2 regions of the Streptomyces sp. NPDC020742 genome follow, and region 1 is predicted to be linked to the other one. Evidence: riboswitches for the same ligand, from Rfam matches in the RefSeq annotation. Region 1 holds a riboswitch; the other holds the start of a gene.

Region 1 (7,364 bases):
AGTCATCCTGGGGGGCCTCGCCCGGCGCCGGTCAATGGGGACCGCCCGACCACGGACCGGCCTCCCCGCTGCGCGCAGCCGCGTCGACCGCCCCGGCGGGTCCCGTGCACGACTGGGGCGGTGCGGCGCAGACTCGGCCCATGCCCATCGTGCCCGAGCCGGGCGGACACCAGGACGACGACCGGTACCACCGGGAACATCGGGACAGCCGGGATGACCGGGACCACCCGGACGACCGGGGGGCTGCTCGCCTGAGCGGCCCCCTGTTTCGCGACGAAAAGCCGCAGGAGCCCATGCCCACCTCCGTTCCCGGGTCCGACCGCTCGGCGGACTCCGACAAGCCCAAGAAGAAGAGCGCGGGCCGCAACCTGCGTGCCGCGATAGGGGTCGGTATCGGCCTCGGCGCGGTCATCCTCGCCTCGCTCTTCGTCTACAAGCCCCTCTTCATCGGCGTCATCGCGATCGCCGTCGTCGTGGGGCTGTGGGAGCTGACCTCGCGGCTGGCGGAGCGCAAGGACATCCGGGTGCCGCTGGTGCCGCTCGCGGTCGGCGGCACCGCCATGGTGATCGCCGGATACGTACGTGGTGCGGAGGGCGCCTGGGTCGCCATGGCGCTCACCGCCCTGGCGGTCCTGGTCTGGCGGATGACCGAGTCGCCCGAGAACTACCTACGGGACGTCACCGCCGGCGTCTTCGCGGCGTTCTACGTGCCCTTCCTCGCGACGTTCGTGGCCCTGATGCTTGCCGCGGAGGCCGACGGGCCGCAGCGGGTGCTGACGTTCCTGCTGCTGACGGTCGTCAGCGACACCGGCGCCTACGCGGTGGGCTGGCGGTTCGGGCGGCACAAGCTCGCCCCGCGCATCAGCCCCGGCAAGACCCGGGAGGGCCTCGTCGGAGCGGTGCTGTTCGCCATGGTGGCCGGCGCACTGTGCCTGCAGTTCCTGATCGAGCACGGCGCCTGGTGGCAGGGCCTGCTGCTCGGCTTCGCCGTCGCGGCCAGCGCCACCCTCGGCGACCTGGGCGAATCCATGATCAAGCGTGACCTGGGCATCAAGGACATGGGTACCTTGCTCCCCGGCCACGGCGGCATCATGGACCGCCTCGACTCCCTCCTGCCGACCGCTCCGGTGGTCTGGCTGCTCTTCGTGATCTTCGTCGGGGCGGGCTGAGGTCGTCCCGGTCGGAGAGAGGTAGCTGCTCCTGGTCCCCGCAGCCCGGTCCGAAGCCCCTTACCAGCGGTTCTGCCGCAGGTAAGGGGCTTTGTGGTGTGGTGGGCCGGGTGGTGGTGCGGCCCATGAGGGAGTGAGGTCCCGCACCGGGGCGTCACTCGCTGGGGGCGCCCCGCCGGTCTCCGGTCCGGCCGGCCCGCCGCCAGATCACCGTCATCCCCAGCGCCAGCACGGCCACCGCGGCCACGACGATGAGGCCCTTGATCGCATAGTCCCGCAGCAGGTGGTGGACCAGGTCCGACGAGTCCATCGCCAGGCCGGTCACCGCCGGCGGTCCCGGGTACGGGCCCGCGCCGGGCCGTCCTCCAGGCGCCGGGCGGCGGCACGCCACACCGCGCGCAGCGCGGGGTTCGCGTACCGGCGGGCCTGGTCGAGCCTGCCCCGGCGCTTGAGGGCCAGGGCCACGGCGAAGATCACCAGGGCCAGGACCACCAGCCCACCCGCGATGACGCCGAACCGGAGCAGCATGAGGTTGAGGTAGCGCTCCATGGAGTCCCTCCTTTTTGTATCACGCATGTGATACAAAACAATGTATCACGCATGTGATACAAAGGCGTTATGCCAAAGGTCGTGGATCCGGACGCCCGTCGCCGCGAGGTCGTCGACGCCCTCTTCCGCGTCGTCGTCCGGGACGGCCTGCAACGCACCTCACTGCGCGCCGTCGCCGACGAGGCCGGGCTCAACATCGGTTCCCTGCGCCACTACTTCGCAAGCCAGCAGGAGCTGATGGACTTCGCGATGCAGTCGATGCTCGACGGCCTCACCGAGCGGCTGCTCCAGCACGTCGAGCGGATCGGGGACCTGAGCCGGCACCCCCGTGAGGAGCGGCTGCGCCTCGCCGCCGGCCTCCTGGCCGAGCTGCTGCCGCTCGACGCCCGCCGCCGCGCCGAGGTCACCGTCTTCCTCGACTTCAACGCCGCGGCCCGCACCAACCCGGCCTTCCGGGACCTGGCACACCAGACCGCCGCCGGCGCCAGGAGGCTGGTGCACCGCGTCCTGGCCCGGCTCGACGAGTCCGGGACCCTGCGGCCCGGCCGAGACCTCGCCCTGGAGACCGAGCGCCTGACCGCACTCCTCGACGGCCTCTGCCTCACCGCCGTACGCGACCCCGACCTCCTGAGCGCCGAGACCTGCACCAGGGCCGTGGCCGTCCACCTGGACGACTTGTCCCGGCGCGGGTAGCCGTAGCGGATTCAGCTGCCGACGGGGCATCGGGCGGTTGCCGAAGGCGACGGAGAACCCGAGGACCAGCCCGCTGGTCAGAAGGGCGCCATCCACAGGGACGGGGGCGGGCCGATGTTGCTGCGTGCCTCCAGCAGGCGTTCCGTCCGTGCTCTGTTCAGTTCGCGCAGGGACGCGAGTGAGCCGGTGAGGAAGGCGCGTTGGCTGTCGTTGCGGGGTGTGATGCGCGCGTGGGTGGTGTGCAGGCGGTTCCGTGCGTGCTCGGCCGCGGGGGCGGTGCGACCGGCCGCGGCGCCGGGCCACTTGGCCGCTGCCGCACGGCCGTACGCCAGCAGGCTCTGCCGGATCCGTGGGCGGCGTCCGTGCGGCAGTCGCGGGGCACGAGGGGTGGGGCAGGGCCGGGCCGTCCCCCGGGGGGAGAGAAGCTGGTCAGGAGGGGCGGGGCGCCGGACCGCTGCCGTCACGGATGCAGCAGGGTGAGCGGACCGGACGCTCCGGAGAGGGGCAGCGGCTGCTGCCGCTATGCGGCTTTGTGCGGCGTGGGTGCTCCGTTAGGCACCCCGCCATCGTGGCTGAGCATGCGGCTGCCCCGAACGTCGCGGGGTTCTCAGAGCTTGACCAATTTGCCGTACGGACTCATGATCCGTGCTTGTAGCGAACCGAAGTCGACAAGTACCGCGATCTCGCCCTCGATACCGGTAACCCGGCCGAGACCGTGCTCGTCGTGTGTGACCCGGTCGCCTAGCGCGAACTGCTTGGGAGGGCGCGTGGCCGGGGGCTTGAAGGGACTGGACGGCAGATGGCGCCGGGCTGCGGCAGGCTTTGTCATTACGAGCAGTATGCGCCTGGTGAGCGAGCCAGCCCCGCACGCGCCGGCTAACGCAACCAAGCCGAGATCTCCGGGGGCGACGACTGCACACCCAGTTTCCCCTTCACCGGCCCCGCGAAGCCGCGGATGCACCACCGGCTCGGCGGGCTTGGGTCGGTTCACCCGCCGCCCCGGGGCCGTGTCTGGGCCCTGTGAGGTGGACCGCCGATGACACAAGACCGCAGTCGGTGAACGCCCCTCACCGCTCACGGCTCCGGCCCGGGCCCCCGTAAACGATCTGCCACACTGGACGCACCATGCCTGCACCTGGAGAACTCACGTTCGTCGCGCCCCGTGGCGCCAAGAAGCCCCCTCGGCACCTTGCCGATCTCAGCCCCACCGAGCGCCGCGAGGCGGTTGCCGCGATCGGTGAGAAGCCGTTCCGCGCCAAGCAGCTGTCGCAGCACTACTTCGCCCGTTATGCGCATGACCCGGCGCAGTGGACCGACATCCCGGCGGCGGCGCGCGAGAAGCTGGCGGGCGAGCTGCTGCCGGACCTGATGAACGTCGTACGGCACATCTCGTGCGACAACGACACCACCCGCAAGACGCTGTGGAAGCTGCACGACGGCACGCTCGTCGAGTCCGTGCTGATGCGCTACCCGGACCGGGTCACGATGTGCATCTCCTCGCAGGCCGGATGCGGGATGAACTGCCCGTTCTGCGCTACGGGGCAGGCCGGTCTGGACCGTAACCTCTCCACCGCCGAGATCGTGCACCAGATCGTCGACGGGATGCGGGCGCTGCGTGACGGCGAGGTGCCCGGTGGGCCGGCGCGGCTGTCGAACATCGTCTTCATGGGGATGGGCGAGCCGCTGGCCAACTACAAGAGGGTGGTCGGCGCCATCCGGCGGCTGACCGACCCGGAGCCGGACGGGCTGGGGCTCTCCCAGCGGGGCATCACCGTCTCCACCGTCGGCCTGGTGCCGGCGATGCTGCGGTTCGCCGACGAGGGCTTCAAGTGCCGGCTGGCGGTCTCGCTGCACGCCCCGGACGACGAGCTGCGCGACACCCTGGTGCCCGTCAACACGCGCTGGAAGGTGCGCGAGGTCCTGGACGCGGCCTGGGAGTACGCGGAGAAGTCCGGGCGGCGGATCTCGATCGAGTACGCGCTCATCCGGGACATCAACGACCAGGCGTGGCGCGGTGACCTCCTGGGGCGGCTGCTGAAGGGCAAGCGGGTCCATGTGAACCTCATTCCGCTGAACCCGACACCGGGGTCGAAGTGGACCGCCTCCCGCCCCGAGGACGAGCGGGCGTTCGTCCAGGCCATCGAGGCGCACGGGGTGCCGGTGACCGTCCGGGACACCCGCGGGCAGGAGATCGACGGCGCCTGCGGCCAGCTCGCGGCCTCGGAACGCTGACCGCCCGCTGGTACGGTGAGGTCGAACAAATGCACATTCCGACAGGGGAGCGCCACAGCGCTGAGAGTGCGGAAGCGTCGTAGTCCTGGTCCACTTCCTGGTCCCGGTCCTCGGTGCCCGCAGACCCTTGAACCTCGCCCGGGTCATTCCGGGTAGGAAGTTCGGTCGTCACTCATGCTGTTGCGCCCTGCCCCGGGTCCCCCCCCGTCCGGTACGTCCTCGTACGACGGAGCCGCGGACCCGGGGCAGGGCCGCGTCTCTTCCTGGCCAGCCAGGAGGAAATCAGTGAGCACCACCAGCAGGATCGCCGCGAGCGCGGTTGCCGCCGCGGTCGGCATGACCGCACTCACCGCGTGCGGCGGCCAGGGCGGGGGGAGCGCGGACGCCAAGACCGTCACGCTCGTCAGCCATGACTCGTTCAACGTGTCCAAGTCCGTCCTCGCCGCCTTCGAGAAGGAGAGCGGCTACAAGGTGAACATCCTCCGGGGCGGGGACGCCGGGAAGGCCGTCAACCAGGCGATCCTGTCGAAGGACAACCCCCAGGGCGATGTGCTCTTCGGCATCGACAACACCCTGCTCTCGCGCGGACTGAACGAGGGTCTGTTCACTCCGTACCGGGCCAAGGGGCTGGACAGCGTCCCGGCCGCGCTACAGCTCGACAAGGGGCAGCACCGCGTCACCCCGCTCGACTACGGCGATATCTGCGTCAACTACGACCGCGGCTACTTCGCCCGGCACAAGATGGCGCCGCCGAAGACCTTCGACGATCTGATCAAGCCCCGCTACAAGGGACTGCTGGTCACCGAGAACTCCGCGACGTCCTCGCCGGGGCTCGCCTTCCAGCTCGCGACCATCGCCGCCTACGGCGATGGGGGCGCCTCCCGGACGAAGTCTGAGGGAGGCTGGCAGGGGTACTGGAAGAAGCTCAAGGCCAACGACGTCGAGGTCGTCGACGGCTGGGAGCAGGCCTACAACGACCGGTTCTCCGGCTCCGCCGCCGGCAAGCACAAGGGCGACAAGCCGCTGGTGGTGTCGTACGCGTCCAGCCCGCCCGCCGAGGTCCTCGGCAAGAAGCCCGCGCCGGCGCAGGCACCGACCGGCGTCGCGACCGGCACCTGCTTCCGGCAGATCGAGTTCGGTGGCCTCCTGAAGGGTGCGAAGAACGAGAAGGGCGGCAAGGCGCTGCTGGACTTCCTGCTGAGTCGGCAGTTCCAGGAGGACGAGCCGCTGCAGATGTTCGTCAACCCGGCACGCAAGGACGCCAAGGTGCCGGCGGTGTTCACCAAGTACGGCACGACGATCGACAAGCCGCAGACGCTGGCCCCGGAGGCCATCGCCAAGAACCGCGACCAGTGGATCAAGCAGTGGTCCTCGCTCGTCCTGAAGTAGCGCCTGCGGAGGGCACGGGCGCCCGGCGCGGGCGCCCCGCACGGGGAACGGCGGTGCGGCTCGGCCTGATGGCAGTGCCGCTCGCCTTCTTCGCGCTGTTCTTCGCCTACCCGGTGGTGGCGATCGTCGGACGCGGGCTCAAGGACGGCGGACAGTGGCAGCTCGGGCGGATCGGCACGGTGCTGACCGACCCGGACGTGGCGCACGTGCTGTGGTTCACCGTCTGGCAGGCCGCCGCCTCCACGGGGCTGACCCTGCTGGTCGCGCTACCGGGTGCCTATGTCTTCGCGCGCTTCGACTTCCCCGGCAAGCAGTTGCTGCGGGCCGTGGTGGCGGTGCCGTTCGTGCTGCCGACCGTCGTCGTCGGCTCGGCCTTCCTCGCCCTCCTCGGGCGCGGCGGGCTGCTGGACGACCTGTGGGGGGTGCGCCTGGACACCTCGGTGTGGGCGATCCTGCTGGCGCACGTCTTCTTCAACTACGCGGTGGTGGTACGGACCGTCGGCGGACTGTGGGGACAGCTCGACCCGCGGCAGGAAGAGGCCGCGCGGGTACTGGGCGCCGGCCGGTTCGCGGCCTGGCGGCGGGTGACGCTGCCCGCCCTGGGGCCGGCCGTCGCGGCCGCCGCCCTGATGGTCTTTCTGTTCACCTTCACCTCCTTCGGGGTGGTGCAGATCCTGGGCGGGCCCACCTTCTCGACGCTGGAGGTGGAGATCTACCGGCAGACCGCGGACTTCCTGGACCTGTCCACGGCCGCGGTGCTCACCCTCGTCCAGTTCGCCGCGGTGCTGGGCGTCCTGGCCCTGCACGCCTGGACCGTCCGACGCAGGGAGTCCACGCTGCGGCTGGTGGACGCCGCGCGGACCGCCCGCCGGCCGCGCGGCCCGGGCCAGTGGGCGCTGCTGTGGGGCACGCTGCTGGTCATCGTCATCCTGCTGCTCACACCGCTGGCCGTACTGGTGGAGCGGTCGTTCGCCGGACCGGACGGCTACGGAACGACGTTCTACGCCTCGCTGGGCTCCGCCGCGACCGCCGACAGCACCTTCACCGTGCCACCCCTGGAAGCGCTGTGGAACTCCCTCGCCTACGGGGCGGCGGCCACCGCGATCGCCCTGGTGGTGGGCGGGTTGGCGGCCGCGGTCCTGACCCTGCCGCGGCTGCGGCCCGGCCGGTCCGGGCGGACTCCCGTGATCAGCCGGTGCGTCCGCGGCTTCGACGCCCTGCTGATGCTGCCGCTCGGAGTCTCCGCGGTCACCGTCGGCTTCGGCTTCCTGATCACCCTCGACCGGCCCCCGCTGGACCTGCGTGCCTCCTGGTGGCTGGTCCCGCTCGCCC
Region 2 (7,364 bases), on a different contig from region 1:
ACGGTGCGTACCTGCAGTTCATCAGGGAGCGCAACATGTCGGTCGGGCTGTACGCGCTGGACGCCGGAAGCGTCGATCCACAGCAGCCGCACGCCCAGGACGAGGTGTACCTCGTGGTCAGCGGCCGGGGGGCGATCACGGTCGGGACGGAGACGGAGCCGGTGGCGCGCGGCAGCGTGGTCTATGTGCCGGCCGGGGTGCCCCACAAGTTCCACCACATCAGCGAGGACCTCCGGGTCATGGTGGTCTTCTCTCCTCCTGAGAGCTAGGGGCCGCGGCCCGCAACCCGTAGGGGAAGGGTCAGGGAAGGGCCGGGGCTGCGGAGCCCCCACAGCCATGCCCCGCGTCCTAGCATCGTGGATGTAGGGAGAGCCGGAGGCGGGGCGCGGTGGCACGCGGCCCGTGGAGGGCGCCCTCGGCGCAGCAGAAGAGCGCACCGACAGATAGCGCGGTACAGGCAACAGACACAGACGGCGCGACAGACAGAAAGCAGGGCAGAGCAGTGGCTGGTAAGGGGATATTCGCAGGGCTTCCGTGGTGGGTCACCTGGGTTGTGATTCCAGTCATCCTGATCGTGGTCTTCGGCGGATTCATCGCCACCGCGCTGGGCATCCTGGTCGGACTGCTGTTCAAGGTCCTCATCGCGGCGGCCCTGATCGCCGGCGTCATCTACCTCGTCCGCCGGGTCAGCAGCTCGTCGTCCTCGTCGAAGAGCGACTGGTAGGCCGACGCCCCGCCCAGGCGACCGACGCCCCGCCCGGGCGACCGACGCCCCGCCCGGGCGACCGACGCCCCGCCCGGGCGACCGACGCCGCGTCCGGACGACCGACGCCCCGGCGGCGGCGTCCGGGCGACGGGGCCCGGGTGGGCCCCGCCCTTCCGCGGACGGACCTCACCGGATCAGGCGTCCGTTCATGGATCCCGCTGGACCCCGCCCTCCACCGCCGGACCCCGCCCTCCACTGCCGGACCCCGCCCTCCACTGCCGGACCTCGCCGGTCCCCGCCGTCCGATGGCAGGCCACGCCGTCCACCGTCCACGGGGTCGGCCTTGGCCACTGACGTCCGACTGGTGCACCAAGGGGGTTAACTCCCCCGGCTTTCCCCCTGACGCCTCGACCCCCGCGGCTACAGTGCGAGCGCAGGCGTCTTCCGGACGGTGAGGTTCCGGCACATGCCGAGTGCGGCGAGGCCGACCGGCCGTCATCACGGGGCCCGGTAGACGCGCGCGGTGGCGGGAGCGGGTCCCGCGACCGGGGCTCCCGTGCCCCATGGCGAACGGACCTGGGGGTCGGCGTTGGCAATGGCGAACGGTGAATCCGGCTCACCTCCCACCTTGATCGGGTCGGTGCGGCGGGCGCTGAGACTGCTGGAGGCGGTGGGGGCGCACGCCGACGGGGCGCCGGCCAAACAGCTCGCCAGGGAGGCCGGGCTGCCCCTTGCGACGACCTACCACCTGCTGCGGACGCTGGCCCACGAGGGCTATCTGCAGCGCGAGAACGGCCTCTTCGTCGTCGGCGCCGCGGCCGAGGCGATCGGCCGGGCCGGGGGCCTACGCCGGCAGCGGGTGCAGATCTCGCAGGCGCTGGCCGTGGCGGGCCGGGAGCTGGGCGCCGCCGTCTACTTCGCCGTCTACCGCGAGGGCGAGGTGGAGGTGGTGGCGGTGAGCGACGACCCGGGCCGGCCGTCGGTGGAGGAGTGGGTCGACTTCCGGAGCACCGCGCACGCTCACGCGATCGGGCAATGTCTGCTCGCGCAGCTTGACGAGGCGGCGCGGAGGGAGCACCTGTCGCGGTACCCGGTGCAGTCGACGACGCCCTTCTCCGTGCGGTCCGAGGGAGAACTGTTGTACCGACTGGATACGGTGCGTCGCTGCCAGGTGGCCTATGAGCGCCAGGAATATGCCTTGGGCACGGTGTGCTCGGCCATCCCCGTCCAGGTCGGTGCGGCAGCCGCCACGCTCGCGGTGTCCCTTCCCGTCAGCGAACTGCACCGATTGCGGTCCGTCACGGATCGACTACGCATAAAGGCGGAGGCGGCACTAACGACACTCGCCTTCTCTATCAGTATCTGAAAACTCACTCCTTGTGATCTGTCTGCCTGTGGCCGACGATGGCGTTCACAGGGCTTTGGGGGTGTTCCCGGCCATCTGCGAATCAAGTGCGGGGCAGTGGTTGATGACCGACACAGTTCAGGCAGAAGTGATCATGAGCTTCGTCGTCTCGGAGGAGCTCGCGTTCCGGATTCCGGTGGAGCTGGACTTCGACCGCGCCGATCCGTACGCCGTCCGCTTCACCTTCGATCTGCCCGGCGATGCGCCGGTCACCTGGGCATTCGGTCGCGAGCTGCTGCTGGACGGCCTGAGCGGGCCGTCCGGTGAGGGGGACGTACGGATCCAGCCAGCCTCCCCCGAGCACCTCAGCGATGTCTTCATCAGCCTCCAAGTGGGCCCGGAGCGCGCCCTGTTCCGGGTGAGCGCCGCACCGCTGGTCGCCTTCCTGGACCGTACGGACCGGGTCGTGCCGCTGGGCAAGGAAGAGGTCTGCGACACGCTGGAGGCCGTACTGGACCGGATCCTCACCGAGGCGCCGGCCGGCTGAGGCCGGCCCGGACGTACCGTTTCGGCGCCGCCCTCGCCCCGCTCCTCAGCGCTTGCGCCGCCTGCCGTGCCCGCCGCGCCGTCCGCTCCGGCCGACGGTCGTGTCCACCGTGCCTGTCGCGCCCGACGCGTCCGATGCACCCGACGCGCCCCGTGCGTGCGGGATCCCCTCGCCCGTGCGGTCCGCCGAGACGACCAGGGCCGCGAGCAGCGTCGTCAGCGGTACCGAGGCGACCAGCCCGATGCTGCCGATCAGCGTGCGGACGATCTCCTCGGCGACCACCTCGCTGGTGGCGACCGTACCGACCCCGCTCTGTGCGATCGTGAACAGCAACAACAGAGGTAGTGCGGCGCCCGCGTAGGCCAGTACGAGGGTGTTGACGACGGAGGCGATGTGGTCCCGGCCGATCCGCATCGCCGCGCCGTACAGCTTCCGCCAGCCCGCGGCGGGGTCGGCCTCCTTCAGCTCCCAGACCGCGGCGGTCTGGGTCACCGTCACATCGTCGAGCACCCCCAGCGACCCGATGATGATCCCCGCCAGCAGCAGCCCGCGGATCTCGATGTCCGGGAAGAGCCCGTGCACCAGGCCGGTGGTGTCGTCCGTATTGCCGGTCAGCAGCGCCCAGTTGATGAACACCGATCCGAGCAGCCCGATCAGCAGGAGTGACGCCAGGGTGCCGAGGACCGCGACGGAGGTACGGGCGGTCAGCCCATGGCACAGATAGAGCGCGATCAGCATGATCGCGCTGCCCCCGACCACCGCCACCACCAGCGGATTCGACCCCTGCAGGATCGCCGGGAGGATGAACAGCGTCAGCACCACGAAGCTGGCCGCCAGCGCGACCAGCGCGAGCACCCCGCGCAGCCGCCCGACAATCACGACCGCGACGGCAAAGATCGCGGCCAGTACGCCCATCGGGAGGGACCGGTCGACATCGCTGACCGAGTACTGGAGATCCTTCGGCGCCTTCGGTGAGTACGCCACCACCACGTCCTGCCCGGCCGTGTAGCGCCGCAGTGCGTCCGGTGTCACCACCGTCCGGAAGGTGCGTCCGGCGTTCTCGCCCGTGGTGACCTCTATCGTCGCCTGCTGGCAAGCCTTGCCCCGGGCCGCTCCCCCGGTCGGCTGCTGACCCGTTGGCGAGGGCGGCTGCTGCTGCTCGGCATGGACATCGGCACAGTTCACCTGCACCACCTTGGTCACTCTGGCCTTCTCCGTGGGCTGGTCGAAGCCGACTCCGGACGGCTTGTGCGGCGGTGCGCCGCCCGGCCAGAGCACGATCAGTCCGACCGCCACCGCGGTCGCGAAGGGGATCAGTACCGCCGCAATGACTTTGCGGAGATGCCGGGAGACGGGCGCCGCGGGACCGTGGCCGTGCGTGTGGGCGTGCGGGGCGGCGTGGTGGTGAGACTCGTGAAGGGTCACCTCCAGATCATCGCAAGAACTCCAGGGGCCCCCTGTTCACCCCACCGCGTCGGCGGCTACCGTTGGTGCCACCTTTGCAATCGCGGGAGCTCGGAGCACCGGGCTGAGAGGGCGCTGACCTCCGTCCCAGCGGTGTTTCACGTGAAACACCGGACGACGGAAGCCGCTGCGTCGACCGCCGAACCTGTTACCGGGTAATGCCGGCGTAGGGAGTTGGGTCTCCATGACTCTGCAGGATGCACGCACGCCCGAAAACGAGAACGGTGCCAGCGCGAGCGGTGAGCCGAAGATCGGCTGGCACAAGGGCTATGTCTCCGGATCGCGCCCCGACCTGCGGGTCCCGGTCCGGCGGGTGCACCTCACCAACGGCAAGGACGTGACGCTCTACGACACGTCAGGGCCGTACACCGACCCCAATATCGAAACCGATGTCCGCCGTGGCCTGGCGCCGCTGCGCGAGAACTGGATCATCGCCCGCGGTGACACCGAGGAGTACGCCGGCCGCCCCATGCGTCCGGAGGACGACGGCCTCAAGCACACCTCGCCGCGCGGTGGCCTGAAGAACCTCGATGCGGTCTTCCCCGGCCGCCCGCGCCAGCCGCGCCGCGGCCGTAGCGGCGCCCCGGTCACCCAGCTCGCCTACGCCCGGCGCGGCGAGGTCACCGCGGAGATGGAGTACGTCGCGCTCCGCGAGAACGTCACGCCCGAGTTCGTCCGCGACGAGATCGCGGCCGGCCGCGCGGTGCTGCCGGCCAACGTCAACCACCCGGAGATCGAGCCGATGATCATCGGCAAGAACTTCCTGGTGAAGGTGAACGCCAACATCGGCAATTCGGCGGTCACCTCCTCCATCGAGGAGGAGGTGGAGAAGATGACCTGGGCGACCCGTTGGGGCGCCGACACGGTCATGGACCTTTCCACCGGCCGCAACATCCACACCACCCGCGAGTGGGTGCTGCGCAACTCCCCCGTCCCGATCGGCACCGTCCCCCTCTACCAGGCGCTGGAGAAGGTCGACGGCAAGGCCGAGGAGCTGACCTGGGAGGTCTACAAGGACACCGTCATCGAGCAGGCCGAGCAGGGCGTCGACTACATGACGGTGCACGCCGGAGTGCTCCTGCGGTACGTCCCGCTGACCGCCCGCCGCAAGACCGGCATCGTCTCCCGCGGCGGCTCGATCATGGCGGCCTGGTGCCTGGCGCACCACCAGGAGTCATTCCTCTACACGCACTTCGAGGAGCTCTGCGAGATCCTCGCCTCGTACGACGTCACCTACTCGCTCGGTGACGGCCTCCGCCCCGGCTCCATCGCGGACGCCAACGACGAGGCGCAGTTCGCGGAGCTGAAGACGCTGGGCGAGCTGAACTCCATCGCCAAGCGGCATGGCGTCCAGACCATGATCGAGGGCCCGGGCCATGTCCCGATGCACAAGATCAAGGAGAACATCGACCTCCAGCAGGAGATCTGCGAAGAGGCCCCGTTCTACACGCTCGGCCCGCTGACCACGGACATCGCGCCCGCCTACGACCACATCACCTCGGGCATCGGCGCAGCGATGATCGCCTGGTGGGGTACCGCGATGCTCTGCTACGTCACCCCCAAGGAGCACCTGGGCCTCCCGGACCGCGACGACGTCAAGACCGGCGTCATCACGTACAAGATCGCGGCCCATGCGGCGGACCTCGCCAAGGGCCACCCGGGCGCCCAGGAATGGGACGACGCGCTCTCCGACGCCCGCTTCGAGTTCCGCTGGGAGGACCAGTTCAACCTGGCCCTCGACCCGGACACGGCGCGTGCCTTCCACGACGAGACGCTGCCCGCGGAGCCGGCGAAGACCGCCCACTTCTGCTCGATGTGCGGCCCGAAGTTCTGCTCGATGAAGATTAGTAGAAGCATCACAGAGCAGTTCGGTGGTGACGCGGACTCGACTCCTGAGGAGATTGAAGCAGGGATGCTGGAGAAGTCGAAGGAGTTCGCGGCGGCGGGGAACCGGATGTACCTGCCGTTGGCGGACTGACCGGCTGGGGCCGTGTGTGGTGGGGGAGTTGACGATGCCTCCACCACACGGCCTGATACCCACCATCATCCCAAGAGGGCATCTGATCGGCTTTCAGGGCGTTTCGGCGATCCGCTGGTTTTGATTCGCCAGGTTGGGGGCGGGGTAAACGACTTCCCTGTGCACGTATGGATGCATTGGACTCGCCTCGGCTCCTCCTTTGGTACAGCATGAACGCAATGGGTCGCCCGGCGCGGGCGAGGCCGTGATCGCCGAATGCAATACACGCCGAGGTGTGGTGTGTAAACGTAAAGGAGGTCGATATGTCTCTTCCAGTGGGTAGTCGTTGGATCATCGAACGAGGGTCCGTAGGGACCGAAACAATCGAGGTTGTCGATAGTCAAGGTGAGAGCTTCACCGCGAAATACGTCAGCACCGCAGACCCAAGCGAGTTCTCTGGGGAAGTGTGTGTTCGGCAACATGAGGTCATCAGCATCAAGCAGCACAATGTCGGGCCAAAGTATGTCGCCTTTCATAGCGGACTGCGAGAGGCGTCGAATGGGGATCGCTACACCGGGAATTGGTACGACGTAGCGGGTAATAAGGGGGACTTCAGCCTGGTCATGCAGTAGTGCTGCTCCCTGCAAGGAAGGCGAAGGTGGGCCCGACCTTGCTCATGGACAGCGGCGGTGCTGCCGCGCATCCGACCGATGGGGTGAGAAGCGCGCCGTTGCGCGCGAGGCGACCGGGCCGGCCTGGGGATTGGCCATGTCAGATCCGGTAATCGCTAGGTTGGGGGTGGCACCATGCAGACCTCAACGCATACCCATTCATGGTGCCTCAACCGCCACTCGCAGCACCCCGGGTCTGTGGTCGGATCGGGAGGAGGATCGACGGGATCGGGCGACCGGTCAACGAACTTGGTGACGATCTCACCGTCCTGAACGTTCGACACCGCAACCTGGCGATCGAGGTCGACTCTCATGGCGTCAACTACCCCACCGATATGCCGGATGGAGTAGTCCTTCGCGACATCCGGGTACTTGTCGAATGCTGCCTGAATGGCATCGAAAAAGGCGGTGTCGTGAGTTGGCCCGATCTTGGACTTCGTCTTCATGGATGCTCCAGGAAGTGGGTGGTTGCCTGATCCCGCACGAGTCGCAGAGCGCCGGATGGGCAGTTACACGACCATGATTAGCCCATTTGACTGCTGCTGCCACTGGAGTGGCGGCAAGGCCGACACGGCGAAGACAGCCCGTCTCACGCTCGGCCAGTAAGCCATCCCAGGCAACAAGGCCGATTCACCACCACACTCGGGCAGTACTGGGTACGCAGCAAGATCCCG

What was found. A riboswitch is a leader RNA that binds a small molecule or an ion and turns the genes downstream of it on or off. The one in region 1 is predicted to bind thiamine pyrophosphate.
Region 2: linked by a shared signal. The riboswitch ahead of thiC (phosphomethylpyrimidine synthase ThiC) and the one ahead of AB0G84_RS23255 (thiamine ABC transporter substrate-binding protein) in region 1 are both predicted to bind thiamine pyrophosphate.

Annotation. Positions count from the first base shown of each region.
Region 1 covers NZ_JBFAEA010000014.1:96,993-104,356, reverse strand. The annotation lists gene AB0G84_RS23290 (phosphatidate cytidylyltransferase) at 1-1,169, shown strand, start outside; gene AB0G84_RS23285 (hypothetical protein) at 1,324-1,494, opposite strand; gene AB0G84_RS23280 (hypothetical protein) at 1,491-1,718, opposite strand; gene AB0G84_RS23275 (TetR/AcrR family transcriptional regulator) at 1,788-2,411, shown strand; gene AB0G84_RS23270 (hypothetical protein) at 2,489-2,875, opposite strand; gene AB0G84_RS23265 (hypothetical protein) at 3,019-3,240, opposite strand; gene rlmN (23S rRNA (adenine(2503)-C(2))-methyltransferase RlmN) at 3,537-4,643, shown strand; TPP riboswitch at 4,677-4,820, shown strand; gene AB0G84_RS23255 (thiamine ABC transporter substrate-binding protein) at 4,929-6,032, shown strand; gene AB0G84_RS23250 (iron ABC transporter permease) at 6,101-7,364, shown strand, end outside.
Region 2 covers NZ_JBFAEA010000008.1:242,597-249,960, forward strand. The annotation lists gene AB0G84_RS17370 (cupin domain-containing protein) at 1-269, shown strand, start outside; gene AB0G84_RS17375 (DUF5326 family protein) at 503-724, shown strand; gene AB0G84_RS17380 (IclR family transcriptional regulator C-terminal domain-containing protein) at 1,302-2,072, shown strand; gene AB0G84_RS17385 (SsgA family sporulation/cell division regulator) at 2,176-2,598, shown strand; gene AB0G84_RS17390 (YibE/F family protein) at 2,644-4,023, opposite strand; TPP riboswitch at 4,096-4,252, shown strand; gene thiC (phosphomethylpyrimidine synthase ThiC) at 4,247-6,040, shown strand; gene AB0G84_RS17400 (hypothetical protein) at 6,807-7,136, opposite strand.